Regions from separate parts of the Paenibacillus sp. FW101-FHT12H11 genome, predicted to be linked through region 1. Evidence: riboswitches for the same ligand, from Rfam matches in the RefSeq annotation. Region 1 holds a riboswitch; each other region holds the start of a gene.
What was found. A riboswitch is a leader RNA that binds a small molecule or an ion and turns the genes downstream of it on or off. The one in region 1 is predicted to bind cyclic di-AMP.
Positions count from the first base shown of each region.

Region 2: it holds a riboswitch for cyclic di-AMP, as region 1 does, so the genes downstream of both, AC3WTJ_RS36100 (resuscitation-promoting factor) here and AC3WTJ_RS14040 (APC family permease) in region 1, are expected to answer to the same signal.
Region 3: it holds a riboswitch for cyclic di-AMP, as region 1 does, so the genes downstream of both, AC3WTJ_RS27935 (stalk domain-containing protein) here and AC3WTJ_RS14040 (APC family permease) in region 1, are expected to answer to the same signal.
Region 4: it holds a riboswitch for cyclic di-AMP, as region 1 does, so the genes downstream of both, AC3WTJ_RS23900 (hypothetical protein) here and AC3WTJ_RS14040 (APC family permease) in region 1, are expected to answer to the same signal.

Region 1 covers NZ_JBYTCO010000004.1:87,641-95,341, forward strand. Annotated here, with positions in the region: gene AC3WTJ_RS14020 (ATP-binding cassette domain-containing protein) at 1-560, shown strand, start outside; gene AC3WTJ_RS14025 (EcsC family protein) at 700-1,482, shown strand; gene AC3WTJ_RS14030 (hypothetical protein) at 1,727-2,008, opposite strand; gene AC3WTJ_RS14035 (NAD(P)/FAD-dependent oxidoreductase) at 2,129-3,358, shown strand; cyclic di-AMP (ydaO/yuaA leader) riboswitch at 3,544-3,704, shown strand; gene AC3WTJ_RS14040 (APC family permease) at 3,802-5,637, shown strand; gene AC3WTJ_RS14045 (YqkE family protein) at 5,694-5,954, shown strand; gene AC3WTJ_RS14050 (polysaccharide deacetylase family protein) at 5,951-6,901, shown strand; gene AC3WTJ_RS14055 (hypothetical protein) at 6,910-7,125, opposite strand; gene AC3WTJ_RS14060 (hypothetical protein) at 7,309-7,701, shown strand, end outside.
Region 2 covers NZ_JBYTCO010000018.1:55,734-63,434, reverse strand. Annotated here, with positions in the region: gene AC3WTJ_RS36110 (ABC transporter permease) at 1-1,050, opposite strand, end outside; gene AC3WTJ_RS36105 (ABC transporter ATP-binding protein) at 1,047-1,790, opposite strand; cyclic di-AMP (ydaO/yuaA leader) riboswitch at 2,073-2,266, shown strand; gene AC3WTJ_RS36100 (resuscitation-promoting factor) at 2,556-3,695, shown strand; gene rnmV (ribonuclease M5) at 3,812-4,354, shown strand; gene rsmA (16S rRNA (adenine(1518)-N(6)/adenine(1519)-N(6))-dimethyltransferase RsmA) at 4,423-5,331, shown strand; gene yabG (sporulation peptidase YabG) at 5,387-6,259, shown strand; gene veg (biofilm formation stimulator Veg) at 6,525-6,800, shown strand; partial or broken gene AC3WTJ_RS36075 (small, acid-soluble spore protein, alpha/beta type) at 6,955-7,125, shown strand; gene ispE (4-(cytidine 5'-diphospho)-2-C-methyl-D-erythritol kinase) at 7,475-7,701, shown strand, end outside.
Region 3 covers NZ_JBYTCO010000009.1:386,750-394,450, reverse strand. Annotated here, with positions in the region: gene moaA (GTP 3',8-cyclase MoaA) at 3-1,007, shown strand; gene AC3WTJ_RS27950 (molybdopterin molybdotransferase MoeA) at 1,030-2,298, shown strand; gene AC3WTJ_RS27945 (sporulation protein YjcZ) at 2,391-2,504, opposite strand; gene AC3WTJ_RS27940 (GNAT family N-acetyltransferase) at 2,682-3,872, shown strand; gene AC3WTJ_RS27935 (stalk domain-containing protein) at 4,343-5,140, opposite strand; cyclic di-AMP (ydaO/yuaA leader) riboswitch at 5,154-5,306, opposite strand; gene AC3WTJ_RS27930 (LiaF transmembrane domain-containing protein) at 5,475-5,774, shown strand; gene AC3WTJ_RS27925 (PspA/IM30 family protein) at 5,799-6,425, shown strand; gene liaF (cell wall-active antibiotics response protein LiaF) at 6,601-7,263, shown strand; gene AC3WTJ_RS27915 (sensor histidine kinase) at 7,288-7,701, shown strand, end outside.
Region 4 covers NZ_JBYTCO010000007.1:304,082-311,782, reverse strand. Annotated here, with positions in the region: gene AC3WTJ_RS23915 (glycoside hydrolase family 26 protein) at 1-1,287, shown strand, start outside; gene gudD (glucarate dehydratase) at 1,365-2,732, opposite strand; gene AC3WTJ_RS23905 (alpha/beta fold hydrolase) at 2,907-3,770, shown strand; gene AC3WTJ_RS23900 (hypothetical protein) at 3,822-4,205, opposite strand; cyclic di-AMP (ydaO/yuaA leader) riboswitch at 4,289-4,427, opposite strand; gene AC3WTJ_RS23895 (alpha/beta hydrolase) at 4,486-5,316, opposite strand; gene AC3WTJ_RS23890 (MarR family winged helix-turn-helix transcriptional regulator) at 5,371-5,853, opposite strand; gene AC3WTJ_RS23885 (oligogalacturonate lyase family protein) at 5,878-6,990, opposite strand; gene AC3WTJ_RS23880 (DUF8769 domain-containing protein) at 7,016-7,701, opposite strand, start outside.

The DNA.
Region 1 (7,701 bases):
TCATGTTCCTCTCCATTGTGCTGGGCGGCTTGGAGTGGAGGGCGGCCGACGGGCAATTCCCGCTTGGCTTCGCGTCCGAGCGCGCGTGGAACGCGGGCTTCGTGCTCACGCGCTTGTTTCTGATCCTGATGGCCGGCTACTGGTTAGCCGTGTCTACGCCGTATGGCCAGCTTGTGCAGGGACTGAACTGGGCGCTGTCTTTTTTTCGCAAAATGAAGCTGCCCGTGGAGTCATTTGCTTTGGCGGTCTCTCTCTTGTTTCGGTTCATCCCGCTTATTTTACGGGAGTGGCAGCGATTTTCGGCGATTGTGAGGGCCAGAGGCAAAGCAGCGATCAAACCCGGCATGGTACGCATGCGGGATATCCCGGCGCTGGTTGTACCGCTGCTTCTCGCCATGTTTCACAAAGCTGAGCAAATGACTGTAGCGATGGAGATGAAAAAAATCGACGGCAAGCAGCAGCTGCTGAAAAAAAGCACATTGAGTTGGCAGCCAAAGGATACGCTGATCGTCATTTGGAGTGTAGTTGTTTTTGGCGTGCTGATCGTTATGCGTGACTAATAGGAGGGAGGGCAGCTCATTTTGGAGGAGCTGCTCTTTTTGTGCTCAGTGGTTGTAGGTGGAGGTGGATTGGGAATCTTGAGGACGCAGGCCCCGTATACTATACTTTAACTAAGAACCTCGACCGGCGGTGACAAGCATGAAATTTTCTGATTACACCCTCTATGAGAAGCAAACGCTGCGTAAAGTGAAGCTATGGGAAATAAGGCAACAGAAGACCCCGAATTTGCTCGAAAGAACCTCGAAAACCGTCTCCACAAACATCAATAAGCTCATCCCGGAAAAGGTGCACAAAACGATCACGGCCACTGTCAAGGGGATGTTTCAAACGACATTGTTCGGGATGAATTATATTCCTCAGAACGACCCGCTTATAGGCGCTTCTCTGGCTGAAAGTGATGCTAAAGCTGAGGAATTGCTGTCGCTTTATAAAAAGATTGCCGCTGCCGAGGGAGCAGGTACGGGAGCGGGTGGGATTCTGCTTGGTTTGGCGGACTTCCCGATTCTCATCGGGATCAAGCTGAAATTTCTGTTCGAGCTTGCGCACGCCTATGGCTACTCCACGAAGGACTATAGAGAGCGCTTGTTTATCCTGTATGTGTTTCAAATCGCGTTCTCCAGCCCGGCGAAAAAGCCTGCTCTACTAGACACGATCAAGAATTGGCATGAGATCGCAAGCGGCTTTCCGCCTTCTGATGCCTATATGAATCAAGTGGATTGGCAGCAGCTGCAGCAGGAATATCGGGACACCATTGATTTCCGTAAAATGCTGCAGCTTGTCCCCGGCATTGGAGCTGTTGTAGGCGCATGGGCGAATTTTGGCCTGCTGGAAGAGTTGGGCGTGGCGGGCATGAACAGCTTTCGCTTGCGTCGTTTAGAGGATAAAGCCAGGTTGGAGGCTGAGGGGAAGGGCGAGCAGTGAACAGGTGGATTCCCGTTGGAGAAAATCCAATGAAAGTCCCAATTTCCACGTTAAAATGCTGATTTGGCTGGACGAAATCCAATGCATAGGGGGAAATTGGCGTTCTGTGGGCTGATTTTCGCTTACCTCGTTGGATTTCATCCAACGGAACGGGGAAATCCGGCCTCATAAAGGCGTTCCCATTGGAATTCATCCAATGAGAAGGGGCAAGGCTTCGCTACTGGCGGTCCAGCGCCTTAGTCCCTCATCGCGTCTGCTGCCAGCGATCCGGTGCCCGACGTCCCGCATCGCGTATGCCGCCAGCATCCGGTGCCCGACGTCCCGCATCGCGTCCGCCGCCAGCTATCCCCTGCCTTACGACCCGCATCTCGCTCGCGCCAATCAGCCCCGCAACGCCAACGCCCCCCGCGCACTTATGCCGCCAACGCCCGCCACCCCGCGTCACGCAGCCCTTTTTGACCAAGCTGGGCAATGTTCCAGTGATTTTTAAGAAAGAGGCACATATACTAATGATGAGCCAAACCATGTGTACGCCCTGAATAACTATGTGATTTTTTTCACATGACAACCTATGAATGGTTTGGTTGATCTTTTTCACCAACGATGGTAGAGAAAAAAGCTGATGTAATCGGAGGAGAGGATTCGAATGAGTAAACCGAAGGTGGTTATTCTGGGAGCGGGGTACGGCGGGCTTGTAACGGCAATAAGGCTGCAGAAGCTGATCAAAGCAGATGAAGTGGCGGTCACGCTGGTGAACAAACACGACTATCACTACATGACGACACATCTGCACATGCCGGCAGCTGGCACGGATCATCATGAGAATGCCCGTGTAGACATTAAGGATCTGATCGATGAGCGGAAAATTCATTTCATCAAAGCGACGGTTCAGCAGATTGTACCTGAGGAAAAAAAGGTGGTTCTGGCGGACGAAGTCCTCACCTACGACTATTTGGTCGTGGGGCTTGGGAGTGAGACGGAAACCTTTGGAATTCCGGGATTGCGCGAGTATGCGATGACAATCAACAGCATTAATAGTGTTCGCTTCATTCGTCAGCATACGCAGTATATGTTCGCAAAATATAAATTGGATTCCAAGCATAAGGAATATTTGACGATCGTTGTTGGTGGCGCAGGTTTCACAGGCACGGAGTTTGTTGGAGAGTTGGCCGACCGGATTCCTGATCTTTGCCAAATGTTTGACGTCGATCCTTCCCTGGTTCAGATCATCAATATCGAAGCATCGCCTACTGCTTTGCCGCCCGGACTGCCGAATGATCTCGTGGAATACGGCATGGACGTGATGCGCCGCAAAGGGGTTCAATATAAACTATCTACCGCCATCAAGGCATGCGAACCCGGCGGTGTGCTGCTGGGAGACGGCCAATTCATTCCTGCCGGCACGGTCATTTGGTCGGGAGGTGTCCGCGGGAATTCCTTGCTGCAAGATGCGGGCTTCCACGTCCAACGCGGCAGGGTCAAGGTGGATGACTACTTGCGTTCCTTGCAGTTTCCTGATGTTTTTATTACGGGAGATTGCTCGATTGTCATGAGCCCGGAAGGCACGCCATACCCCGCCAATGCCCAAATCGCCGTCCAACAGGGATGTAACACAGCCAAAAATTTATTTTATTCACTGCGTGGAAAGCCATTAAGACCTTTTGCCTACGATTACAAAGGCACGGTCGCCTCGCTTGGTCGCGGAGAAGCGATTGGCATCCTCAAGGTCAAAAAAGTGAAAGGCAGGCTGGCCGCAATCCTCAAAAAAATAATCGATGCCCGCTATTTATTTCTCATTGGCGGTATCCCACTCATCTTCAAAAAGATGATTTTCAAGCAAAAACAAGCCACTAGAAAGCGTCATGTGAGAAATTAATTTTGCTAAAACACCCTAAAATCCAATGAATCAGACAATAAGCTAGTAAAACAGAGATACTGAAAGGATTATACCATTGTAAGCGGATTATCAAATGAATGTGGGGAGGGAATAATCTTTTTTAAGATTATTCTCTCCTTTACTATGAGCCAATAAGAGAGTAGTATCAACTCGTACGTTAACAGTTGAATATTTCGCTTAATTTTCTTATCAGAAAAGCGGGGGAACCATAGGTTTCAACGGGGTGAGTAAGGTGTGTTTTGTCGCATGCGGCAGTTACCTTTAGGGCAGATTTCTCGCAGCCCGAACCCGTCAGCTAACCTCGTAAGCGGTCGTGAGAAAGGAGAACATGTGGCTAAGCACAAGGTCTATCCTTGTGTTTTTTTGCGCCCAAAAAAGGGAAATCAAGCTGAAAACTAGGTTATTTGGAGGAATTTCACAGCATGACAAGTGACTCATTGAAAAAGATTGTATTCGGCAAACCGCTGAAATCAGCGGAGCTGGAATCTGAGAAAATGCAGGTATGGAAGGCTCTGCCTATCCTGTCATCAGATGCCTTGTCTTCGGTAGCCTATGGCACGGAGCAAATTTTGCTAGAGCTTGCAACTGTAGGGGTTGCTGCTTTTGCTTTCTCATTGCCGATTGCAATCTCGATTATTGCTTTAATCATGCTTCTTGTATTAAGTTATCGCCAAGTGATTGAGGCCTATCCAATGGGCGGCGGAGCTTACATGGTGGCCAAGGAAAATTTGGGCATGATGTCGGGAAGGCTCACCGGAGTTTCACTGCTGATTGATTACACGTTAACCGTTGCGGTTTCGATTTCAGCAGGCGTGCAGGCGATAACGTCGGCCTTCCCGGTTACAGTGCCTTATATTGTCCCCATAGCCCTAGTGCTTGTCTGGTTGATGGTGTGGCTGAATTTGCGGGGGACTTCTGAATCCGGAACGGTGTTCGCGATTCCAACGTACTTTTTTATCCTGTGTATCTTACTGCTGATCGGCAAAGGGATCTTCGATATGCTGACAGGATCCATGAATATGCATGAATTCCAAGTTGTTCCCAGCTCGATGACGAGCTCATTGACATTGTTTGTAATTCTAAAAGCTTTTTCATCAGGATGCTCGGCCGTGACAGGGATCGAGGCGATTTCCGATGCGGTGCCGCATTTCCGTACGCCATCTGTCAAGAATGCCAAGAAAACCTTGGCTTCGCTCGGTACGCTGCTGGCGATTGTCTTCGGGGGCGTCACCTTGCTGAGCTTGGGTTATGGCATTGCACCTGATCCGCACGGGCATACTTCGGTCTTGTCGATGGTTACGGAGCAGGCGTTTGGCCGTGGCGCCATGTATTATGCCACACAGATTGGCACCATGCTGATTCTGGTATTGGCTGCGAATACGAGCTTCAACGGATTTCCGATCTTGGCATCCATCATGGCTCAGGATAAAAACTTTCCGCGCATGTTCTCGTACCGGGGAGATCGGTTGTCGTTTCACTACGGGATCATAACGTTAGGTGTTTTGGCAAGTATCTTGCTCGTCATTTTCAAAGGGAAAACCGATGCACTTATTCCACTTTATGCGATTGGCGTCTTTTTATCTTTTACCCTGGCCCAAAGCGGTTTGGTCCGCAAATGGTTCAGAGAACGACCGGCCGGCTGGATCGGCAAGTTCGTTATTAATGGGTTAGGGGGAATCGTTTCCCTTGCCGTTCTTATTATTTTCTGTATCACCAAATTTAGTGAAGGCGCTTGGATTGTTATTATTGTGACGCCGCTATTGCTTTGGGGAATAACCAAAATCAGCAATCACTATGATGATGTAGCCAAACAACTGCGCATTGATATCACGCAAGAACGCGTATGCATTAAAGAACCTGTGATCATTGTTCCTGTTGCGGGTATTCACCGCGTAGTGGCGCAGTCTTTGAACTATGCCAAATCTTTATCTCCCAATGTCATTGCCTTCTACGTCTCGTTTTCGGATGAGGATGAAGAAGCGATGCAGGAGAAATGGGATAAGTGGGATCCGGGTGTTCGGCTTGTCGTGTTCAAATCCCGTTACCGGACCATTCTGAAGCCGTTGGCTGAGTTTATTGAAAGGGTCGATACCCATGTTTCGGAAAAGCAATCGATCATGGTGATCCTGCCCCAGTTCATGCCGAAAAAATGGTGGCACCGCCTGCTCCACAACCAGTCTGCCGCACGTATTCGCTCGAAGCTGCAAGCCGATAAAGATATCGTCGTTGCGACGGTGCCCTATCATTTGCATGAGTAGAGGTGTACAATAAAGGGGTAAACCGGATGTAGAAATGGAACAGAGGTGAACCTTTTATGGCAAAAAAGAAATGGTCAAACACTACCGCTGAACCTAGCGCGCAAGATAAACCTGCGACACTCAAAGATTTGCTGCGCCCTGATATCTTAGCGGGGCTGAAGGCTCAGGCTGACGCGATGAAAGCTGAGGAACAGGCTCGTAAAGATGCTGCCAGAGCTGAAGCGGAGGCTGCGCGCAAGGCGGAGGAGAAGCGGCTGGAGAATGATTTCGGCCACCTGCTCGAGAAGAGCAAGCTGGATTGGAGAAAACACAAATGAGGAAGCGCTTAGTGTGCTTCCTTTTTCTTTCGAGTGCGTTGATAACGCTTACAGGTTGTGGGGTGGAAAGAGGGCCGATGAAGCTTGCGGACGAAGCGGCAGTGTCGGAAAGACCGGATTCTGTTGTATCTGCAACGCCGATAGTGCAAGGCACCATTACTCCGGTGCCCTCTTCGCAAGTGATACCGACAGACCCAGTATCACCGGCAGACGCGCCACTTTTACCTGTGAAATCGCCTTCGCTTGCCCAGACCTTAGTGGAACGCTATCATAAGGCAGTTCCGGAAAAATGGGGCGAGAACATCCCCGGCGTGCGGACACATCTTGTGACGCAGGATAAGGTGATCGCCCTGACCTTTGACGCTTGCGGCGGCAAAGAAGGCAGCGGTTACGATGAGAAGTTGATCGATTATTTGATCAAGGAGCAAATTCCGGCGACCTTGTTTGTTAATGCGAGATGGCTTGCCGCCAATCCGGACATTTTTGCCAAGCTGGCGGCGAACCCGCTGTTTGAAATCGAAAACCACGGGACCGAGCATCGGCCGCTCTCTGTGAATGGCAGAGCCGCATATGGCATCGCAGGAACCAAAGATGTGAGCAATGTGATTCGCGAAGTAACGGAGAACGCCGATGAGATCGAGAAACGGACGGGGAGGCGGCCGCTATTTTTCCGCTCAGGCACGGCCTTCTACGACGATATCGCCGTCGACATTGCCCACGGCCTGGGTTTTCAGTTGGCGGGCTATAACGTACTTGGCGACGCTGGAGCTACATTTAACACGGAGCAGGTCTACCATGCGCTTATTAAGGCTCGAAGTGGCTCCATCGTTTTGGCGCATATGAACCACCCTGAGAAAGACACGGCTGAAGGCGTCATGAAGGCCATACCTGTTATGCAGAAGGCGGGCTTTCGATTTGTTTTACTTTCAGCTTATCCCGTAGAGTGAAATAAACGTTACCTTTTTTTCATCTCAAAAAACTCGCACTCATCCCGATCATAGTAAGCTAAATCAGCAACACGAGATTGCAAAACCACGGTCGTTTCGCTGAAACGAAGGACGATCGCATTCGAGTCGACAATATGATCGTCTTTGAAAACACGGACAAAAACACCTTTTTCCACAGCCTCCTGAAAATCGGAATCCGTCACTAATCGTTGGTTACCGGCCATACTCAGCATTCTCCTTGCATGTGTAAAATAGTTCTTCAATTGTACCACAACGCGCCAACAAACTCCCGTTCTCCACGAACGCCTACTCTTCGCCCAGCATAGAATGTAGCACCAAAGAGTCTATTTCTTAATGACGAAATGGACTCCCAAATGCTGCATAGGCAGAGAGGATGCGTGATCCCGATGGACATTCAATTACTGCCGATTCATTGGGTATATCTAGTATTTATTGGTTTTATTCTTACCTTTTTAATTAAACGCAGAGACACCACGATGATTTGTGTGGTTGGGATTTTTGCGTTGGGTTTACTAGCAACGGAAACCCTAAGCGGTTCCGTATCCGGGGTGTTCAACAGCTTTATTTATGCAACCAAAGAGTTGATGGGAACGATTATGATTATCTCGATCATCGTAGCGATGAGCCGTGTGCTTATTCGCACGGGCATCAATGAAACGATGGTTGCTCCATTAACTCATTTTCTAAGGACGCCGGCGCTTGCTTTCTGGGGCATCGGGATTATCATGATGGTAACTTCCTGGTTCTTCTGGCCGTCTCCCGGTGTTGCGCTCATAGGA
Region 2 (7,701 bases), on a different contig from region 1:
GCCGGCCTTCAACTGACGGTTAAGCGGGTACATGTCGAGCCAAAAGGTATAGCGGTGTGAACGCTCAAGTGGCGTTAGTTGAACCATGGAAATAATCAAAGCGATAAAGAAGATGAGCAGTCTCGCTGTGCTGCTGCTTGAAACGGCGATGGCTAATGTGCCTAGTAAGGATATACGCAGGACAATCGCGAATAGCTCCGTACGTAGAAATGTTTTCATATATATGTAGAGATAGGCAGCATCTTGTTTAAAAGGAATAAATCTTGTGACCCCGCTGATCCAGCTTCGGCGGGCTATTCGCGTACCCAATTGCGGAACATCCACGAACCAGTTGAAAAAGGCATATAATCGTGCTTGCTGCTGCCGTTCCTTCGTAATGAGATAATCCCATCCGATGTAGTATTTGGATACGTAATGCGTAGCGGTTAACCAAACCAGTGTAAGGACAAGAGCAGCTCCGCTTGCCCAGAGGACGCTTGTCAGAAATTGCAGCGAAATCAGCACGGCTGTTGCCAGCCAGCGGAAGCTAACGGAAACCCTTCTTGCGCGCTCATGAGTGAATCGGCTTTCTTGCCAGCTGGCCAATAAATTGCCTACCTTCATTAATAGAAGCAAGGCAAGCATCCATAAGAAATGCTGTTCATCGCGGCCAAGGCAGTGATGATACAAGGGCCATAGGACGACCCATGCCAGAAATGTCCAGAAGGCTTGAAGCACTAAGCTGTACATGAATCCGCCGCGGAAGTAAGGACCCATCTGATGTTCAACGCGCAGTAGAAACATACGGTCTGCGCTTCTGGCTAGCGTGCGAATGGGGCTTGAGGCTAACAAAGGTACCAGCAGCAAAAGGACGATCCACAGATAAGGATAATCTGTCGGAAGGCGCTGTAGTATTTTTGCATAATAATAGGAAGAAAGGATGACAAGAAATAGCAGGAAGCCAAAAAAATTGCTGCGCGCTGCATACTGCAGGTAACCCATGGATTCCTTCATATAATGTTCAAATCTCTTCTGCCATAGGGCACGGGTATCCATGTCCATCGCCTTCATACCAATTCTCCTTTTACAAGCTTATAAAAGATGTCGTCCAATGACGCTTGCTGGAGTCCTGTCTGCTGACGTAATTCGACTAAATCGCCTTGGGCGACCATATGTCCTTTGTGCAGGACGACATAGTTATCGCAATATTTTTCAATCGTAGACAAAATATGCGAGGATATGAGAAATGACGCGCCGCGTCTCTTCATTTTGACCATCAACTCGAGTAATGAGCGGATGGCTAGCGGATCGAGCCCGAGAAAAGGCTCATCAATGATGTAGAGAGAAGGTTCGATCAGGAATGCATTCATGATCATGACCTTTTGCTTCATCCCTTTGGATAAATGGCTTGCGAACGAGTTGAGCTTGTCCTGCATGTGGAACTGCTCGAGCAGCGCTTGCGAGCGGGAGAGATAGTCATCCTTCGTTAAGCCGTAAGCCATGGCGGTTAACTCCAGATGCTCACGAATCGTAAGTTCTTCATAAAGCTCTGGACTTTCAGGCACATAAGCGTAAGTGGCACGGTAAGGCAGCGGATCTTCGGCCAGCGTCAAACCGTTAATTTTTATAGAACCCCTTTGTGGTTGAAGCAGTCCAAGGATGTTCTTGATGGTTGTACTTTTTCCTGCGCCGTTCAAACCAATTAATCCCATCATTTCACCTTGGCGGATGGAAAATGTGAGGTCGTGAAGAACGGGTTTATTTGGTAAATATCCCCCGAATAAAGCGTCAACTTGTAATATGGGACCCATCTCAGTGCCTCCCTAAATAGCTAATTATTGGAATTTATATACGTGTTTCATACCTGATAATTATAAACAAATTTAGTTTCGAAGCCTAGTTTAAGAGTGAAAACACGAAGAAACTTAGTATTCGTACGTTATAATGAGTTAAAAGTAGATAAAAGGTGGTTTTATTTTGAAAATAAGCTATTTTTAATTGATTTAGCCCTTTTTAGTAGGTGTTAATCCCTTTACAGGCAGAGATTAACAGCGTAATATACTTTTCATAATAACTTAATAACCAATTTGCCATTTTTCCATTCGCTGAGTTCCAATTATGGGAACGGGGGAACCACTGTTAACTTATAAAGCGCCAACGCTGACGAAGTGAACAGAGTGAGTAACAGGGGTGAATCTTGGACGTTGAACGGAAGTTTACGTCTGAGTAGGGCGACTCTCACGTCCGAATCCGTCAGCTAACCTCGTAAGCGTAAGAGAGGTAACGATTGTCGTGCGTGCTATTTGTGTATTTTTACTATGCAAACTAAGCCAGCGAGAAGAGTCCTCTTCTTGCTGGCTTTTTGTCCCCATAAGGACCTTTAACTGTTTCGGACGACTAATCGTAACCCGGAATTCATAGGATGATGAATAGCAAAGCGGGGTGGGACGACCAGAACGCAGCTGTTTCCAAACACTGCCGATGGACGACACGTTAAGTTAAATTAAAAACCTTAGTCGCGTCAAATTTAATCATGCTGTAACCTGGCGGCGAGGCTTTGAAGGAGGACCGAAGAAGTGGGCAGTATCTCTTTTAGCGAGACCCATGTAAAACGATCATCCAGCATGTCCTTCGCATTGCGATGGAAGCATGAAAACTTGCGTTTGATTTTAAGCCTGGCTATAATCTCAATCGCAATGACTTTCATGTTTTTGGTGTTGTTGTACGGTACGGCTACCAAGAGCGTATCCGTGGTTGTGAATGGACAAGAAACCGTTGTGCACACGAAGCAATGGGTCCTGCAACGCCTACTGGATGAACAAGCCATAACGATTGGTGAACACGATGAAATATCTGCAGACCCTGCGGCTACAATCAAGGGCGGGGACAAATTCGTCATCGAACACGCTTCTCCAATTCAATTGACTGCTGATGGAAAGACCACCACTGTTTACACAACTGCAAGAACGGTTGAAAGTGCATTGCAACGTTTACATATTGCACTTGGGGAGCACGATAAGCTGACTCCCGAACCGACAGCCTCTTTGGGATCAGGCGATGAAATCAAAATCGTCCGTGTGAAAAAAGAGACGGAAGAAGTAACAGAGCCGATTGCATTCGACACGGAAAAGAAAAATGATGCATCGTTGCTTAAGGGTAAAGAGCAGGTCGTTCAAGAAGGTAAAGAGGGCGTACTTCTGAAAAAGAAAGAGAAGACTTACGAAGATGGCGTATTAGTTGCAGAAGCTGTTGTAGGTCAAGAAGTACAGGAACAAAGCGTTAAAAAAGTTGTGTCCGTTGGCACAAAAAATCCTGTTGTTGTTCTATCGGCGTCATCCCCTAGCGTGGATGAGGTCTCTAAGAATGGTGTAACATTCGGGTATAAACAAATCCTCAAGAACGTGAAGCTCACGGCTTATTCAGCGGGAGCCGATTCGACAGGCAAAGCCGAAGGTTCTCCTGGGTATGGGAAGACCTATACAGGAACGACAGTTACTGAGGGCAGAACGATTGCGGTAGATCCGAAAGTTATCCCACTGGGATGGTGGGTTTACATTGAGGGTGTTGGCTTCCGTCGTGCTGAAGACATTGGTAGCGGTGTGAAAGGCCAAATGATCGATGTTTACTTTGAAGATCATGGCTACGCTAATAAATTCGGAACGAAACAAGGATATACGGTCTATGTCGTAGGACCGAAAAAGCCGTCTGAGAATTAACGTGTAAACGTCTGTTTCAGCGGGAACAATGTCAATATACGTTGCCAGGCAAGCCGCCTGGGCGAAAGAAGAGGGAATCCCTCTTCTTTTTCTGCGTACTGGGAAGGGAACCGATTATGATTAAAGAAGTCATCGTCGTTGAAGGGAAAGACGATACGGCCGCTATTCGCCGAGCCGTCGAGGCGGATACAATAGAGACAGGCGGCTCAGCCATCGGGCAAGCCGTATTGAAGCGAATAGCCCTCGCGCAGCAGCGCAGAGGCGTCATTATATTTACGGATCCGGATCACGCAGGTGAGCGGATACGGAAGATTGTGGCAGCCAAGGTGCCGGGCTGCAAGCATGCCTTCATCACGCAGGCGCAGGCCGAGTATAAGGGCGACATCGGCGTCGAGAACGCAGCGCCGGAGATTGTCCGTGAGGCGCTCCAGAACCTGCGGACAGAGTACGACGGGGCTGTCTCGCAGCTTACCATGGAGGATCTCATAGCCGCAGGCTTGATCGTTCATCCGGAAGCGGCATCCCGAAGGCTCGTCGTTGGCAATGCCCTTGGCATCGGCTACTGCAATGGCAAACAATTTTATAAGCGATGTGCGATGTTCCAGATCTCGCGTGAGGAATTTGAGGCAGCCTTGGAACATCTGGAACCAAAGATATAGTGAAAGTGAAGTAAGGGATGACAGTGGATTTCAGAATTCAGAACCTATAGATAAATGAGGGCTACATTATGACTATACCCGGCAGTGAAGTGATTGTAACAGTGGAAGATGTCGCAACACCCAGTAAGACGAAACAAATTATAAAAAAGCACAATCTTGTGCTCAAAAAGAGTCTGGGCCAGAACTTCCTGATCGACCAGAACATCTTGGGCAAGATCGTTTCGGCTGCCGAGCTTGGGCCTAACAAAGGCGCGCTGGAAGTCGGCCCTGGCATCGGGGCGCTTACCCAGCAGCTGGCCAAGCTCGCAGGGCGCGTCCTGGCCGTGGAGATCGATCAGCGTCTCCTGCCTATCCTAGGCGAGACGCTCGAGCCTTATCCCCATGCGAGTGTCGTGCATGGCGATATTTTGAAGACGGACCTGCCGGAATTGTTCCGGCAGCATTTCGACGGGCTGGATGGCGTCAGTGTCGTCGCCAATCTGCCCTACTACATCACGACGCCGATCATTATGAAGCTTCTCGAAGAGAAGCTTCCTTTGGAGAACATCGTCGTGATGATTCAAAAAGAGGTGGCCGACCGCATGGCGGCTCGTCCGGGCACCAAAGATTACGGCAGCCTCAGCATTGCCGTACAGTTCCACTGCGAGCCGGAGCTTGTCACGATCGTGCCGCGCACCGTCTTTGTGCCGCAGCCGAACGTTGACTCTGCCGTCATCCGGCTGCGTGTGCGCAAAACTCCGCCGGTCGAGGTGGCGGACGTGGACTTCTTCTTCGCTGTCGTCCAGGCGTCTTTCGTCCAACGGCGCAAAACCTTGTACAACAACCTCGCTGCGAGGTTCTTTACGAAAGAAAACAAATCGGAGCTGGAAACTCTGCTCCATAACATCAACATCGAGCCTTCGCGCCGCGGCGAAACACTCAGCATGGACGAATTCGCGCGCTTATCGACTGCACTTCGCGCGCACGGCTGTAAATAACCCGCACCAAATGCCCAGCCCCGCCATAGGATAACCCATGGAGGGGATTTGTGCGATGAGGCAAGGTGATTTTGTAACCCGTAAATCCTATGGCGGCGACGTCATGTTTAAGATTGAACGTATCGATCAACTGAAGGCAGTCCTACGCGGCGTCGATTACCGATTGCTTGCGGACGCGCCTTTAGTGGACTTAACGTTGAAGAACCCGACAGAGTCGATAGACCATCCCAGGTCGAGTTCGCCTGAATTTCGCGAGTCATTGCGAAGGCTGGCGGTTGCCCAAGTGCAGCTCCAGGAGAAAAACCAACTCTCGGTTGCCCATACGCAGAAAGTGAACGCGGGATATTTTGAAGTCCCGGGTAAAGTGCTGCACTTAGACGGTGATCCGACTTATCTACGCAAGAGCATGCAGCTCTATGGTGAACTTCGTGTGCCCGCTGAGGGCTTCTATATTCCCGAGCCCCAGATGGCCGACGCGCTTCACCGGCTGCTTCCGCAAATTAAGCCGGATATTGTCGTCATCACAGGGCATGACGGAATACTTAAGCATCGCAAAGCAGCTGGGCCAGGCGGCTTGTCCAGCTATAAGAACTCGCAGAACTTCGTGAACGCGGTTCAAATAGCGCGGCAGTATGAGCGCAATCGCGACGCGATGATTGTCGTGGCTGGAGCTTGCCAGTCACACTTTGAGGCTTTGCTTCGAGCTGGAGCCAATTTCGCCAGCTCGCCGGCTCGTATACTCATCCACGCGTTAGATCCGCTGTGTATCGCCGCAAAGCTATCCTATACATCCGTGAAGGACACGATTTCGATGTTGGATATTATGGATTTGACGGTGACGGGGCTTGATGGCCTAGGTGGTGTAGAGACACGAGGGAGCTACCGAATGGGTGTTCCCGGCATTCAACATACAGATGAGCATGCGTAAATCTTTGCTCAGCACATGATTTTCTTTTAAGGACACTTGCCTGATACTTCTCTCTTCGGAGAGGGTAGCAGGGGAGTGTTCTTTTTTTATTGGAAAAGTGTGAATAATTTGCGAACTTTGGAGACAACCTGTACAATGGGGAATTCAGAAATTAGGCGAAAATCCCGTTGACAACTGGATTATGGTGCTGATATAATATTTGACCCTGTTTGACATGCTTGTCAGGATGGGTTATAATTAACAAGGAAAGAGGTGGTAGTTGACAATGGCAAAAAATGCGCTGTTGGAAATCAAACGCAGTTTGGAGCCCCACGTCGGGCAGAAGATCATGTTGAGAGCGAATGGTGGCCGTCGAAAGACAGTCGAACGTTCCGGTGTTTTAGAAGAAACCTACCCTTCTGTGTTTATCGTGAAGCTTGACCAAGAATCACACGCCTTTAAACGAGTGTCATACAGCTACGCCGACATTCTTACCGAATCTGTTGAAGTTACGGTTTGTAATGATGATGGTCAGGTTCGTATCACCTATATCCAACATTAAGCTTAATAAGTTTCTATAATGAGCAGACCCTAGGGTCTGTTTTTGCATTTGAATGGTCTTGGTGCGTCTGGGCATACTAACCTTACTTTACGCTTACGCTGCCAGCTTTGATCGCTCAAAGCTCAGACTAAGCTCAGGAAAAGGAGGTTTTTTGATGAGTCGCAGAAGAGGTGTTATGTCCGAAAGTTTTAAAAATGAGTTGGCGAAAGATCTGGGGTTCTATGATGTCGTTCAGCGCGAGGGTTGGGAAGGAATTCGTACCAAGGATGCCGGGAATATGGTGAAGCGAGCTATTCAGATTGCAGAAGAACAGTTGGCGAAGCAGTATGTAGCCTCAGCGCCGCCGGTTACGCAAACTTCATACGGGCAGAATGGCTCTACGCAGCCAAGCTTCTCACAGGCGCCAATGTACAATCAGCGGGTTGTACAGTCTCAACAGCACTATGGACAGCAAACGCAGGCTTTTACACCTTCCTATAGCTCTCAAAACACGTACACCTCGTCTTCACCTAGCGGTCAGTCACAAGCGGGCTGGAATCCTATGGCATCGGCCACCCAACAAGCGGGGCAAGGCGAACGGCGACCCTACTACAGCTAAAGCGAATGCTTTAGCTTTTTTTTTGCGCTTTTGTTATAATATTTTAACGGCAAACGAGCAAAAGAAGGTGATCCTGATGAAGATTTTTGAAAAAGCACCGGCTAAAATTAATTTATCCTTAGATGTTTTACATAAAAGACCAGATGGTTATCATGAAGTAGAGATGGTCATGACGATGGTCGACCTGGCTGATCGGATTGAAATGCAGGAGCTTTCGCGGGATACGATCATTATTTCCAGTCAAGCGGGCTATATTCCGTTGGATGAGAAGAACTTGGCCTTTCAGGCTGCGCGGCTTATCAA
Region 3 (7,701 bases), on a different contig from region 1:
TCATGCCGAAGCTGCTGATGGATCGTTTTGGACGCATGCACGATTACTTACGAATATCCGTTACGGATCGCTGTAATCTTCGTTGTGTTTACTGTATGCCCGAAGAAGGAATGGAATTTGAACCGGATGACAAGCTGTTAACGTTCGAGGAAATCACCGAGGTTGTTCGCGTGCTGGCTGGACTAGGTGTCCGAAAGCTGAGATTAACCGGCGGAGAACCGCTTGTACGTAAAAATCTGGAACAACTGATTGGCATGCTCTCCCAAATACCCGGGATTGAAGATATTGCGTTGACAACGAATGGGATTTATTTTGCTTCAAGAGCTGAAAAGCTTCGCGCAGCAGGGCTAACCCGTGTAAATATAAGCCTGGATTCCTTGAAAGCAGACCGGTTCTCACTCATCACCCGAGGTGGCGATATTAACCGTGTTCTGGCCAGCATTGAAGAAGCTTATCGTGTGGGCATTACCCCGATCAAGTTAAATGTTGTCCTTATGAAGGGCATGAATGATGACGAAATTGAAGACTTTTTACAAATGACGATGGATCGTCCGATTCAAGTTCGGTTCATAGAATATATGCCGATCGGGCATCAGGATGAGGCGTGGAAAAGCCGCTATTTGCCTTTGTCGACCGTATTGGATCGCTGTAAGGAAAAGGGTTGGAATGCGATAGCCTCGGACGCCGTATATGGGAACGGGCCTGCTCAAAACTTCCGGATCGAAGGCGCTCAAGGTTCATTCGGGCTCATTCATCCGATCAGCGATCACTTCTGCGAGACCTGCAACCGCCTGCGAATTACGGCAGATGGCAATGTGAAGCCATGCTTGTATTGGTCAGATGAATTTAATGTTCGGACTTATATTGGGAATGATTCGGCAATGGAAGACCTTTTCTTCCGTGCTTTGGATATCAAGCCGCAAAATCATGAGATGGCGCAGGCACTGCTGAATGAAAGCCAGTCTCATACACCAACACTTCGCCGGATGTCGCAAATTGGCGGTTAGCCCATAGGAGGAACGGACGTTAGTGAATAGCGATGTGAAGCTTAAATTCGGGCGCAAAGTCATTTCGGTGGAAGAAGCCCGAAGCGTGCTTTCCGAGTATGTCGAACTTACTGAAACGGAAATTGTACCGTTGTCCGCTGCGTTCAACAGGCGATTAGCCAAGGATATTTATGCCGATCATCCCGTGCCTCATTTTCGCCGATCCGGCGTGGACGGATACGCGGTTTGCGCTGCGGATATTGAACAGGCATCGCCAGAAAATCCTGCTATTTTGCGTGTCATTGAGCATATTCCAAGCGGAACGGTTCCTGAGCTTACTGTGTATTCAGGTGCTGCATCCCGGATCATGACGGGAGCGCCTGTTCCAGATGGAGCGGATTGCGTGGTGATGCTGGAAATGACGGATGCACTTCCCTTACTGGACGCAGGGGTAAGCTCGACTCAGGTCTGCATTAAGAAAAGTATACCCGTGGGCAGCAACATAACTCCTATTGCCGGGGAAATAGCCGCGCAGGAGTTATTGCTTCCGCATGGATCACAAATCGGACCTGGTGAAGCGGCGATATTAGCGACTTTTGGTTATTTCTCCGTGACGGTTTTCCGTAAACCGAGGGTAGCGATTTTTTCAACAGGCTCTGAGTTATTGAATGTTGAAGAAGCGTTGCTGCCTGGGCGAATTCGTAACAGCAACAGCTACATGCTTGCTGCGCAAGTCGAAGCAGCGGGCGGAGAAGCGGTGATTATGCACGCGCTCTCGGACAATGTAGAAGAGGTGGAAGACGCTCTGCTGGAGACATTAGGCAAAGTTGATCTTGTTATCACCTCCGGCGGTGTCTCTGTTGGTGACTATGATGTTCTGGTGGATTTGTTTGGAAGGTTTGCGGGTAAGCTCCTGTTTAATAAAGTGGCGATGCGGCCAGGCACGCCGACGAGCGCAGCCTTTTGGGAGAATAGGCTGCTGCTCTCGCTCTCCGGTAATCCCGGCGCATCGTTTGTAGGCTTTGAGCTATTTGCTAAGCCGCTGATTAAAGCGATGTCAGGCTGCCTATCTCCTTGCCCCGAAGCCATGACAGCTTATTTGGATGTGGATTACGACAAAGGCTCGGCATTCCCGCGTTATGTCCGAGGGACAACGCATGTCGAGAATGGTTGTTTGCGGGTTAAGCCTTCCGGCATTGATAAGTCCAGCATCATGGTTTCCATTAAAGATGCGGATTGTTTGATTCAACTGCCTGCCGGAGGCTCAGGTTTTGCGAGAGGCGAATGTGTTCTTATATATCCGATCAAATAAAAAAAGACCTGCTTATCACTCATCTTCTTTCAAAGAAGTTGGTGTAAGCAGGTCTATTTACAAGGAATAGTCAGGTTGGAATGAAGGCAAGATTAGATTGCGAAAGTAGCCAAGATGATAACAAGCAGAACATAAAGGACAAGAACGACACCTACAGATCCGTATCCAGATCCGTATCCAGTACCACAACCAGCTGCATATGACATAGTATCCCCTCCGGTTCTTAAGTATTTAAGTGGGTTGAATCACTATACATCAACATCATATGACGTAGAGACATTCGTTGATTGGACGTATGCCCTGATTTCTAAATGGAGAACGCCTAATTAGGCATAGGTATTGTCAATGATTTTCCAGTATACTTGTATATGAGGTGATACATAATGAGTGAAATTCGAACATTGGAACAACAGGAATTGCCGGAGAGTCTTGCATTATCCCAGTTTGCTTTTCAATATGAGCTGAGCGCAGAAGAGCAGGAAGATCGCAGCAGTTGGACAGATCCGAAGCAAATTTGGGGCTATTTTGTTCAGGGGAAACTAGCTGCTAAGCTTCAAATTAACCAATTTCATACGTGGCTGAATGGTCAGCGTTTTGCCATGGGCGGAATTGCGGGAGTAGCAACTTGGCCGGAGTACAGGCGCAACGGAATGGTCGCGAAGCTGCTGCTTCAAGCGCTCAAGGTGATGAAAGAGCAAGGGCAAACCGTCTCCTTTCTATCTCCGTTTAAGTTCGAATTTTATCGGAAGTATGGCTGGGAGACGTATATTGACTACCTGAAATATGAAATTCCTGCGGATAAACTTCCAAAATTCCATGCTCCGGAAGGCAGTTCAATCGTTCGTGTGACGAGGGAATGGGAGCTTTTGAATCCTATTTATGAGCAGTATGCCCTGCAATTTAATGGAATGATGGAGCGGGACGCAAATTGGTGGAATAATCGATATTTTAAAAACAAAAAAGGTACGGTAGCCCTCTATGTTAATGCCAAGGGTGAACGGACGGGGTACGTCTTTTATCAAGTAAAAGAGTATACAGCAACCATTCATGAGATGGTGTTTTTGGATGAAGAAACGAGACGCGGGTTATGGAAGTTCATAGCCGATCATGATTCCATGATCTCGAAGGTGGAGGTTAAAGCGCCAGCGGATGATCAGCTTCCTTTCTTGGTGCATGATCCTAAGTTCAAGCAGGAGAAAATAACATATTTTTCGGCGCGTATTATCGATGTGGAAGCTTTCCTGAAGCAGTATCGGTTTGAACCGCGCCAAGAGGTTGAGCCGATCTATTTGCGGATTTTTGATCCGCATGCGGACTGGAACGATGGCGTTTTCCAATTGCAATTCACAGGCAGCGGGGAGAAAGCGGAGGTCACCAAGTTAGCTGAGGGCGAGCAACCGGCAGATGAGCGTATACTGAGTTGTAGTATTCAAACGTTGGCTGCCTTATTTATGAGTTATCAAAAGGCGGGCTTTATGGCTAAAATTGAGCGGCTTCAAGGCTCGCAGGAGCTGGTTACTCGGTTGGAAGCGGCAATTCCGCAGCGCACGACGTATTTGGCGGATTTCTTTTAGGATTCGGTCCCGGTGTTCCGGGGCCGTTTTTTGTTAGTGCGCTATCTCTCGGAAATTTCAGCCGAGAACGAGGAAATAGAGGACTCCAGTTCCCTTCAATGGATCAAAAGCTAGTTTTCCGTTGGGAGTCTCCAGGCTACCCAACGCTCTCGCACTGCACTTGCACGCTCCGACGAGCTGAAAAGGAACTGTGGGACCTTATTCCAAGGAAAACCACCTTTTCGGCTGGTTTAGGGGATCTACAAGACTCTATTTTGCCGGCTTCTATAAAAAGTACAGGTTTGAGTACAAATAAGAGCCTGTAGTTCCGTTCCGAAAGAGAAATGCTCGTTTTTCCGCGAATAGCGGACGCCAGTTCCTTTGAGGTGATTCCACCGAATAGATCCATAGATTCCTAAGGTGCCCGGAGTTTCATCACAGTTCATGCGGGGCTTTCAGTACGTTCGTCAAAATTAAAAAACCCGTGATCATCACGGGTTTAGTTTGTACACTTTTACAGTTTGGAAGCCGAATTTGCGTAAGGATTGCTGGGAGCCTGGAATGTAAATATCAACGCGTTTGCCTTTGATGGAACCACCGGTATCCGTTGCATAAGCATACATGCCGCCTTTTGGCAGGCCGTTGAAATCATAACCTTCTATATAGAGCTTAGATCCAAGTGGAATAACCGATGGATCTACAGCGACGGTTCCGATTCCTAATGGATTCCCCATATAGTCCAATGCTCCAAAGCCTCCATTTTCAGAAGGATCAGCGGAGTAGGCTGTTGACTCAAATAGCTCATAATCAGGTGCGTGATGATTGCCGTCTTTACTTAAAATCGCTAAGTTGCTGCTTGCATCCCACTGAACGGGAATGTCGGAAGCATTGCTTAAGAACCGAAGCGGCACGTAGACACGTCCGTTTTGGAACTCAGCGTGTGTGTCCATCTCGACAGGAGTGCTATCGATTTCGGCCTCTTTTTGACCTGACACCAAGGAAATAGAATGCTTGTCATTGTTCAGTGTGACTTTAATTGCGTCGCCTTCCTTTTGCCATTGTACATCATAACCCAGTTTCTCAGTTACGAAACGGATCGGTACTTGTGTAGCGTGGTTGTCATCCAAATAAGGCTGGGCATCCGGAAATTGAACCAGGTCATCGTTGACTTGCACTTTCACGTCCATACTCGCGGCTGCTGCATAAGCATGTCCCGAAAATGGGGAAAGAAAGCCTCCTGCCAAAACTGTGAAGGACACAGCAAGGCATGCTAACCCTTTTGTAAGCATATTCAATTGGTAATCCTCCTTCAAAATGAGCCTCCGAGGTTAGTTGACGGGTTCGGGAAGAAGGTTCTCCCTAGTCTGCTCTGCTTACAGAGCAAATATTCACCCCATGTAAATCGTCCCCCGTACCGGCACTTTGTCTGTGCACCGGACTCGGCTTCAAATATTCTATCATTGATAGAATAATGGAAACAACGCCCAAAATATGGTTAAAGGTCTTAGACCATACTGGACTTAGGTCTAGGTACAAAAACAGTCGGGAGTCCGTTTTGACGTGAATCCATTTCGGCTACGATAGTAGCATGAAGATTACGCGAAGGGCGGTGCAATAGTGAGCATGAATCGATCAAAAAGTTGGGCGCTGATTCTGATAGCAGTAGGCTTTCTCATTTGTATGCATCAAGTGGGCATGCATTTTCATGTCATGGGACTGCTGGTTCCTGTGGCGATGGTGGGGCTAGGTTATGTGGGGATAACTCATGGCAAGAAGATGGGATGGCTGATTTTTGGCATTGGCGCTTTGATATTAATTACAAAATTATCTGGTTTCCTAGCGATTGTGTTTGCAGTGTGGTTAATGTATTACGGCTATCGCATGCTAAAAAAACAAAACGATTCGGCGGAGTTCAGACTGTAATCAACAAGAACATAGGGGGTGTGGATGATGAGCGTATTTGATCGAATTGGTAAAATGGCCGATATGGCTTGGCAGGAGGCAGCAAGCAAGCTGGACCTGCATGAACGGGGAGGCGGCCATTCCAGCCATTCCAGCCACGCTGGACACGCTGGAGCATCGCGCGGCATCGCCGAGCTGGAGGAGCGCTACGAGGAGGCGCTGCAGCGTACGATTGAGCTGCGCAAGCAAAGCGTCGACGCGCAGGAGATGGCGCAGCTGCGCGCCGAGCAGGCTGAACTGGCCATGCGCGCAGGCGACGAAGAGCTGGCGCGTATGGCGCTGCAAGAGAAGCTGCGCTTGGAAGCAGCCTGCGCGCAGTACCGCGCGCAGTACGCGAGCAGCCAGGACGTCTGCCTGGCGCTCGCAGACGAGCTGGCGGGGCTGCGTGCCGGCCGCGCAGCAGGAACGGGACAGCCGCGAAGCGGGCTGTCCAAGGAAGAAGCTCGCGAAGCATTGCGCGAGCTGGAAGCGACCGGCCGCGAGCTCGGCCGGGAAGCGCTGCAGGGCTTGCGCGTGGCGGGGCGCGTGTCGAAAGAGACGCTGAAGGAGGCTGGCAGCAACCTCCAGCAGGAGCTGCGCAAGCTTCAGCAGGATTGGCGCGACAAGAAATAAGCCTCGCGTGATTGTACTGCGCCGCGCACAGTATGCGGCGCAGCCGGATTCCGGCCTCCATTCCTCATGCTAGAGCCTTGCTGGGCAAGGATTTGCATCTTGGAGGCTGTCCATTCTTATGGTATGCTAGGAATCTATATGAACGAATTAATCGGCAGCCAGAGGAGGTGCAGCGATGGGCGAAGAAACCAAAAACAACCGCAACCGGAATACAGCTCTTGTGCTGATTGGCGCCGGTCTTTTTTTGCTTCTGGATCATACGATAGGCTTTTTCCCCATTCTTGCGATTATCCTCGTCTTGCTGGGCATTCATCGGGTCCGTTCCCGCAAAGAGCGCAAAGGGTTTGTGCTCATCGGCGTGGGGGCTGTGATTCTCTTTGGTGATCATATTACGATTGTTTTCGCTATCGTTTTGATTTCATTAGGATTCTTTTTCATACGGTCCAAGCAAGTGCATAAAGATGACACCTATATTCAGAAGCAGAAGCTGATGGACAGCGTTCGCTTGGGGCGTGAGCCTTGGATCATGCGCAATAGTTCAACGTGGTACATTATCGGGGAGACGTATATCGATCTCTCGCTTGCCATACTAGAGCAAAAGGAAACAACGCTTATTCTGCAAGGTGTGATAGGCGATGTAGATATAAAGGTACCAGATGATATTGGCGTCTCAGTAGGAGCATCCGTTACATTTGGCCAAATTCAAGTTGCAAGTGAGCGGGAATCAGGTGTAATGAACAAATTACAGTGGCAATCGTCCAATTATGAGAGCTGCGACCACCGCGTGAAACTTGTGCTTTCGTATATTGTAGGAGATATTAAAATTAAAGTGATGTAACGTCTAGAGGAGGTTCAGCGCATATTGGACGGCTATAAACGCAGATTAACGAATATGATATGGCGCAGTATGGCTGAATCGATTATTTTTAGTTTTTTTGTATTTGGCGCTATCATCTATTTTATGAACTCAAACAATCTAATCACGCCATTTACGAGTTGGCAAGAAGGTGTGAAATTCGTTTTCATGGCCATCGTGATTATCGGAGGCATTGGCGCAGGGTATGGTTACTGGAACAGCTCACGGATTACACGCCGGCTTGAGCCGCTGATGGAGACGATGATTTTGCTTGAAAAAGGGACCTTCGCCCGCGAAGGCTTCCAGAATGGCGAAGATGAGATCGGGCGTCTCGGCGAGCAGCTCGGTCGCATTATGAAACGTTGGGAAGAGCAGGTTACTTCCCTGCAGCGGCTATCTAACAATAATGCCGAACTTGCG
Region 4 (7,701 bases), on a different contig from region 1:
ATCGCTGCCTACTCAGCTGGTCTTCCTTCGATAGCGCCACTAACCTATGATTGGTCCAGCATCCAAAGTCCTTCAGCGGAAATGGAGCTTTATCTCCGCGTTCCTATGACAACGGAATCTACCCATCTTGCAAAACACGAGCCAGCATCTGGGGCTTATATAGGTATGTTAGGGGCAGATCGCAGAGTTGGGTACGATGTTACGAAAATTGAAGATGTGTACGGTCGAAAACACGCTCTTTATTTGGCTTATGTCGGTTGGCGAAAAGTACAGACCGATACGAATACCTATTTCCCGGCGCGAACTGCGGAAAGAGTGAAAGAACTCGGCGGCGCACTCCAGATCGGTTGGGAGCCGCGCTTTGGCTTGGACGACGTGCTGGATGACGAATACGTTCGCCGTTTTGCCCGGGAAGCCAAGGCTTCCGGCATTCCTATTTTCTTGCGTTATGCTTCGGAGATGAATGGCGCATGGGTGCCATGGCATGGAACTCCCCAGCAGTATATTGAGAAATTCCGCCTTGTTCACGACATCATGGCCGAAGAAGCGCCTAATGTTGCGATGGTTTGGTCCCCTAATTTCTCGCCAACGAACACGATTGACGACTACTATCCAGGTGACTCTTATGTAGATTGGGTTGGTTTTTCTTTGTATAGCACACCCTATTCAGGAGACAAAGAGCAGCTAAATGGGACCGTAATCGATACTTTCGCTCCTCTCTATGAGCGTTATCGCCATAAGCCCATTATGATTTCAGAGGGCGCTATTGCTCACACCTATTTACCTACGAATCAAACGTACTGGAGTTGGTCGGAAGGCCAACTGGGGTACATGTACGGTTTACTGCCGCGACTGTTTCCGCAGGTGAAAGCGATCACCTATTTTAACTTCAGTCGAGCTCAAGCAATTCGGACGAATGGAGCTTATGTGTATGATATCGGGGAAAACCCATTCATGGACGGCTTTTATCAACGGTTAATCCAATCCGATTGGTTTATAAGCAAAGTAGAGACAGGTGTTGATCCCATCTCTTATCGCTATACGCCTGTTACCGGTCAATCTCTTCCTACTGGCAAACAAACCGTTCTTGTTTATCCTAAGCTGGAGAACGAGCGGGGTGAACCTCCATTTGCTATCGCCATTTACCAAGGTAATCAGCTTCTTGGCGTCAGTTATGAGGCTCCCTGGGAAATAAACATTCAAGTGAATGCGGAATCGGCGTCAGAACCTTGGTACGCTATCGCTTACAATGACAAGATGGAGCCCACGGCTGTCAGCAAAAAGTAAATGAAACTTGACCTGAATATATGTAAAAATAGCCGCTGTTTCCCCCTAATCAGGAAACAGCGGCTATCTATGATCAACTATCTCAAAAGACAAGGACGTTTGTTATCAAATTTCCAATTAGGGATATAAAACTGCATAGCCAGCGCATCATCGCGAGCTCCCAAGCCCTCTTGATTGTACAGCTGATGCGCCTTCTCAATGGCGTCCATATCAAGTTCTACTCCCAGACCCGGCTTGTTCGGAACCTCCACCATGCCTCCAACAATCAGAAACGGCTCCTTGGTCAACTGCTGTCCATCCTGCCAAATCCAGTGCGTATCAATGGCCGTTATTTTTCCCGGCGCTGCTGCTGCCACATGGGTAAACATCGCAAGCGAGATATCAAAATGGTTGTTCGAATGAGATCCCCAAGTGAGCCCCCATTCCTGACACATCTGAGCTACTCGAACAGAGCCCTGCATCGTCCAGAAATGTGGGTCGGCTAACGGAATATCGACAGATTGCAGCTGAATCGTATGGCCCATCTGGCGCCAATCGGTAGCAATCATGTTCGTTGCCGTTGGGAGGCCTGTCTCACGCCGGAACTCGGCCATGATTTCACGGCCTGAATAACCGTTTTCTGCTCCGCATGGGTCTTCCGCATAAGCCAATACGTGATGCTGATCACGGCACAGGTGAATCGCCTCAGCTAAAGACCATGCCCCATTAGGGTCAAGGGTAATTCTGGCTTGAGGGAAACGTTCCGCCAGCGCAGTGACCGCTTCAATCTCCTCCTCACCGCGCAGGACGCCACCTTTTAACTTAAAATCATTAAAGCCATATCGTTGATACGCTGCTTCGGCAAGTTTCACGACGGCTTCGGGTGTAAGCGCTTCCTCATTACGCAGTCGAAACCAATCATTCGCTGCATTCTCAGCGCCCAGATACGGAAGGTTTGTCCGATTCCGATCCCCGACATAGAACAAGTAGCCTAACATCTCTACTTTATCGCGCTGTTGACCTTCTCCTAGCAGTGCTGCAACCGGAACATCCAGGAATTTACCTAAGAGATCGAGTAGTGCTGCTTCCAATGCCGTAACGGCATGTATCGTGATGCGTAGATCAAAAGTCTGCAAACCGCGTCCTCCCTGATCCCGATCAGCGAATTGCTTGCGAACTTTCGTAAGAATGTTATTGTATTGGCCGATCGATTGACCGATAACCAGTGGGCACGCGTCTTCAAGCGTTTTACGAATATTCTCGCCGCCCGGTACTTCACCTACGCCCGTATGACCTGCACTGTCTTTGAGAATTACGATGTTACGTGTAAAGAATGGAGCATGCGCTCCACTAAGATTGAAGAGCATGCTATCATGCCCTGCAACTGGAATTACTTTTAGTTCGGTAATGATTGGCGTGCTGGAAGCTTGATTTCTCGATGGCTCATTTAGCAGTTCTTGTTTCATGGCTGATCTCTCCCTTTCATGTGGATGAATACCAGTTTAATGAAGATAACAACTAATTAGCTTACCTTAAATTAAATTGTACCACGTCCTCTAGCTCCTAAGTACTTAAATAACTCATATTCACATATTTTTGTTAGGGAATAGTATGCGCTCGCCGGAGAGGAAGTTGACATTATGGTACATTATAAAAAAATGAAGATTGACGGTTGGGAGTTATTTTTTCGCCAAGCCGGGAGTCCATACAACCCAACCATCATCCTTCTTCATGGTTTTCCAAGCTCATCCCATATGTTCAGGGATTTAATTCCTCAACTCACAGACCACTTTCATCTCATTGCTCCTGACTATCTTGGATACGGAAATAGCAGTATGCCTTCCACAGAAGAATTTGCTTACACCTTCGAGAATCTATCCATTCTGATTGAAAAGTTAATTGATAATCTCGGCATTTCCCAATATATATTGTACACCCATGACTATGGAGGTCCTATCGGGTTCAGACTGGCCGTTCGGAATCCGCACCGTATTCTAGGATTCGTTATTCAAAATGCCGTAGTCAGTGAAAACGGCTTAGGGGAACCGTTCGATCTCTTCAAAGCTCTCTGGGCGAATCGAAATCCTGCAACCGAAGCGGCCTTTGCTCAGCTTGCAACCTTTCATTTTACAAAAATGCAGTATGTTACGGGCGTGTGTCATCCCTACCGGATTAGTCCCGATGGTTATTTAATGGACCAGTTATTTTTGGATCGACCCGGGAATAGCCAAATCCAGTTGGAATTGGGCTACGATTATCGGACCAACGTCGAACAATACCCTGTTTGGCAGCAGTACTTGCGAACTTATCAACCTCCTACGCTCATAACCTGGGGCAAAAATGATTTTATTTTTACGGTGCAAGGGGCTCTTGCTTTCGGAGAACTATTAACGTGTGTGGAAACTCACTTTTTATGCGGGGGCCATTTTGTTCTGGAAGAGCAAAGCCAGCAAGTTGCGGAGCTTATCACGCGCTTTTTTGGCCGTATCTATTCACTTAAATAAACGAAAAAGGAGCTGCCGCCAGGCAAGCTCCTTCACTATTGTTGAAGATCGTTAAATGGTATGGCTGATGTACGCTCTTAGGCAAGGATACGGGCCACTGAAAATATGCGCCATGGTTACGATAAAGCTGAGGTGATCCTGTAAAATTTGGAGCGTGGTTCCGACGCGATGGGCTAGCGATTGTTCAACCGCTAATTCCTTTTCCGAGCTAAGTTGGTAAAGCAGCTCATTGTTTTGAGCGACCGTTTTGCTAATTTCCATTAGCGTCTGTGTTTCGACGTCTGATGGTTGGTAAGCCAAATTCGGAAATTGAATGTCGTACGCTTCCAACCGCTGTTTTAAATGAAGAATCTCCTGTTGACGCTGTACAGAATCGTTGGCTCTCTTCCAAGGGAGAAAATTCTTCCATTCTTTGGTTACTTTCATAAGCAGCATGTCTAGTTCCTCCTATTTTCTCTAGAAGAGAAAAAGGAAGCGAGGGAATAGAACCTTAAATCACATAGTTCCATTAAATGTTTCTATCCATTCTTTCTACGCTGACGAAGTTAGCTGACGGATTCGGGTTGAAAGTTAACCCTAACACTTTACATGTGTACTCACCCCAGGAAACTTGGTTCCCCCGCTTCTTTAATCTAAAGAATTAAGCGTATTTTATCAATTTACTCCAATGTATGAGGAGAAGCAATAGTAATATTTTCTTATCTATTCTATGTCCTTAGTCATGCATCCCTTGTAACCAAATCATGATCCGATCTACTACTTCCATATATCTTTGCCCAACTAGCAATCCGGTGTGAGTCGTTTCCCTAAATCCTGTATATTCAGCATGGAGAAGGTCCGCTGTCGCCTTTCCCCTCCGGTCATCCTCTTCACTATTAATGGCTTTAATAACCAAGGCTGGATGAATCATCAAACTGCTGTCTATCGATATTCCACCGCTTACTCCCAATGAAAAATAAAAATCGTTAAATGCTTTTAATGACTCCACCGTTATATACTTTCTCTGAAAATCAATGTCATCTGCTGATTCATCTATACTGGAATTCTCATCTCGGGATGGTGCAGGCATTAAAACGCCTGTTGTCATAGCAGCTATTTCTTTGTAGGGTACAGCTTCATAAACTTCCTTGCTTATGCTTGTATCGATCACCACTAAACCTGCAAGTTCGATGGTTTCAGCCAGCTTTTGGCTCAAAATTCCTCCCATGCTAAATCCTATGAGAATTGGTGGAGCCTTACACTCGGCCAAAACCTCTTTGATATCCTCCAAATAATCTTCGAATGTGACATTTGTCAAATCGAGCACTCTACTTTTGTAGTGCCCTCTCAAATTCATAACATAACAATTCCATCCCCTGTTTATAAAGTGTGGGATGTATTTGCTCCACATCCAACTGCCCGTGTAGGCACCGTGTACAAATAAAAGCGGAGGTCTTTTTGAAGCTCCCTTCTGTAGCTCAACTCCCTCGAAAATTTCTACAAATAGATCATTTTCTCCGATATATTTCACACGATGATCCGGCAAATCTTTTGTGTAATCTTTCATGATAAGCTCCTCCTCGTTATATAGTTTGACGTCAAACTATTACTCTAAAAAAAATTAAAAGTTTCTATAAATTTTCGTTAGAATTCTCAGTAATTCTTCCTTTTCTTTATCCGAAATGTCCATATAAAAAACATCTAACATTTTCTCTGAGATGGTTTCGAATACGGGCTTCAGTTCCTCCCCTTTTGGTGTTAAGGCAACATAGACGACCCTTGAATCTACGGTGTCCCTTTCTTTTGTTACGTATCCAAGTCGGACCAATTTGTCGACAAGTGCAGTCACCGTAGACTTATCTTTATCAATTTTCTTGGCAATTTCCGCCATAGTCAATCTAGGCATCTTAAATAAAGCAAAGATAATATCCCCATGTGAAATGGCAATATCGTCGACTCCATATTTCGCCATTTCGGATATGATAAACCGATTGGTCTTTTCTCTAATTCTGGATATAAGTGATACAGCATCTGTTGGTTTCATATCTGCATTATAGTTTGACGCCAAACTAATGTCAATGATATATTCGAGGCAGTCGATCAAACTAGCCGGCTGCCTCGAACATGGTCACAACTCCACTTTATATATACAAGGAATACCTTCCATATCAGAAGTAAAGATGATAAATGTGCCATCTGGAGAAAAAGCCGGATGCGGATGAGCATCCTGTGTGTTGCCGTATGACTTCCAGCTGGTTCCATGGGAGCATAGCCGCTCTTCTTGTCTCCGTTCTACATCCACTAAATAGATGAAGTGCTGCTCGGGCAGCTGCCCATCCCCGACGATCATCGTATGATTGGCATTCGAAATAAAGTGGCAATACTTGGAGCAATTCATCCACACTTCTTCCACTAATGTCTCTGAGTCCATGAAACGGATACTTTCGTGATAGAGATCATCTTTATGTCGGTACACATAAGCGAATCTAGAGCCATCAGCAAGCCAATATTCATGCGTGATGAGCTCATCATGCGTCTGTTTCTTCGCACAGCGCAGCCGCGTCCCGTCCTTTTGGACTAGCCAGAGTCTGGCATCAATCAGATGCCCAGGACCTTCATGACAAAATAAAATGGTCGATGGGTCATTGGGACGAATTTGCGGATGCCCGAGCCAACAGTCCAGCTCCTCATGTACGATATGGCTGGTTCGCTGTTCGATATCCAGGTAGATGATTCGGCAGTGCGGTTTCGCTGCCCATTGCGGCTCGAAATTGGACCAATCCCCTTTGCCTGGTACGACATCCTTTTCATTGATTTCGACTAGTACGAGATACTTGTCATCTGAGCTGAGACCGGGATTGGCATTGGATTTCCAACCTGCAGGTGTCGTATAGAGAACGTCTTCCATCAGCGTCGTCATATCCAATCGCATAATTCGCTGATCCCTGCAATATATCAAGTAGTTGTCGTCACTCGTCAGACTGCAGCTGAAATCGTGAATATCGGGTCCTTCCGTTAATTGCAGGGCCGTTCCATCGTTGAGATCCATCCGATAAAGCTGACGGGATCCCCCTCGCTCGCTTGCGTAAATGAGATAGCGATTGTCGTTTGTGATCATTTTATAATAAAAATAAGGATGATGATTCACCTGCTCCGGGACTGTCAAACGAGTCATAGATCGGCCCGTATAGGCATCGGCAAACGGAAGGAACTCGTTACGAGTCGTAGAACCTTTAGCCATCTGTGATCACTCCATTCTCTTAATGTTAGGGCCGAGGCCGCAGCATCTTCATCTTCTCGGCAGGTTTAAGCGGCAAAGTCAATTGCAGTACCGAGCGGTTTGGAGCACGGAATTCCGCCTGAACCTCTGTGTTCGCTTGTACGACGGAAGCAGCAGCGTCGAGCTCATCTCCCCGCTCACCCAAACGCCATGCAAACAGTAGTAGTGCCTCCTGCATGCTAGCGAAATCAAATTTCTTCCGCTCGCCGGTGTAGATGACATAGTCAAGAAACCGTTTATCCCGCTCCTGCCCAAGCTCCCATCTTGGCTGTTCCCCGTCAAAGGCTGCGAATATTTTTTTCACCTGCAGTGTCTGCCCAGCTATGTGTACCAAAGCTGAATCGGCTGCTGGCGAAACAGCCTCCGCCTTAACCTCATGCAGGCTGCCTCCAATCTCAAAGCGAACTCTTAGGTCCGCTGATTCGATAGTCCCGTCAATGGGATCAAGTCCAATGTGCGTATTGCCGCCATTCGTGCAAAATCCGATGCCGAACAACACATCCTTCCCCTTTTGAACACTGGAATAAATTCCGGAAGAGTAGTCGTAGCCTTCGTTCAGAAGGCGCAAATGAATGTAGGTGGATGCGTCACCATTGCGTACATAAGCTAGCAAATTGCGGCGCTGATTCCACATCACATCTTTGCTGAAGGTTCCCACACTAACCGGCCCTT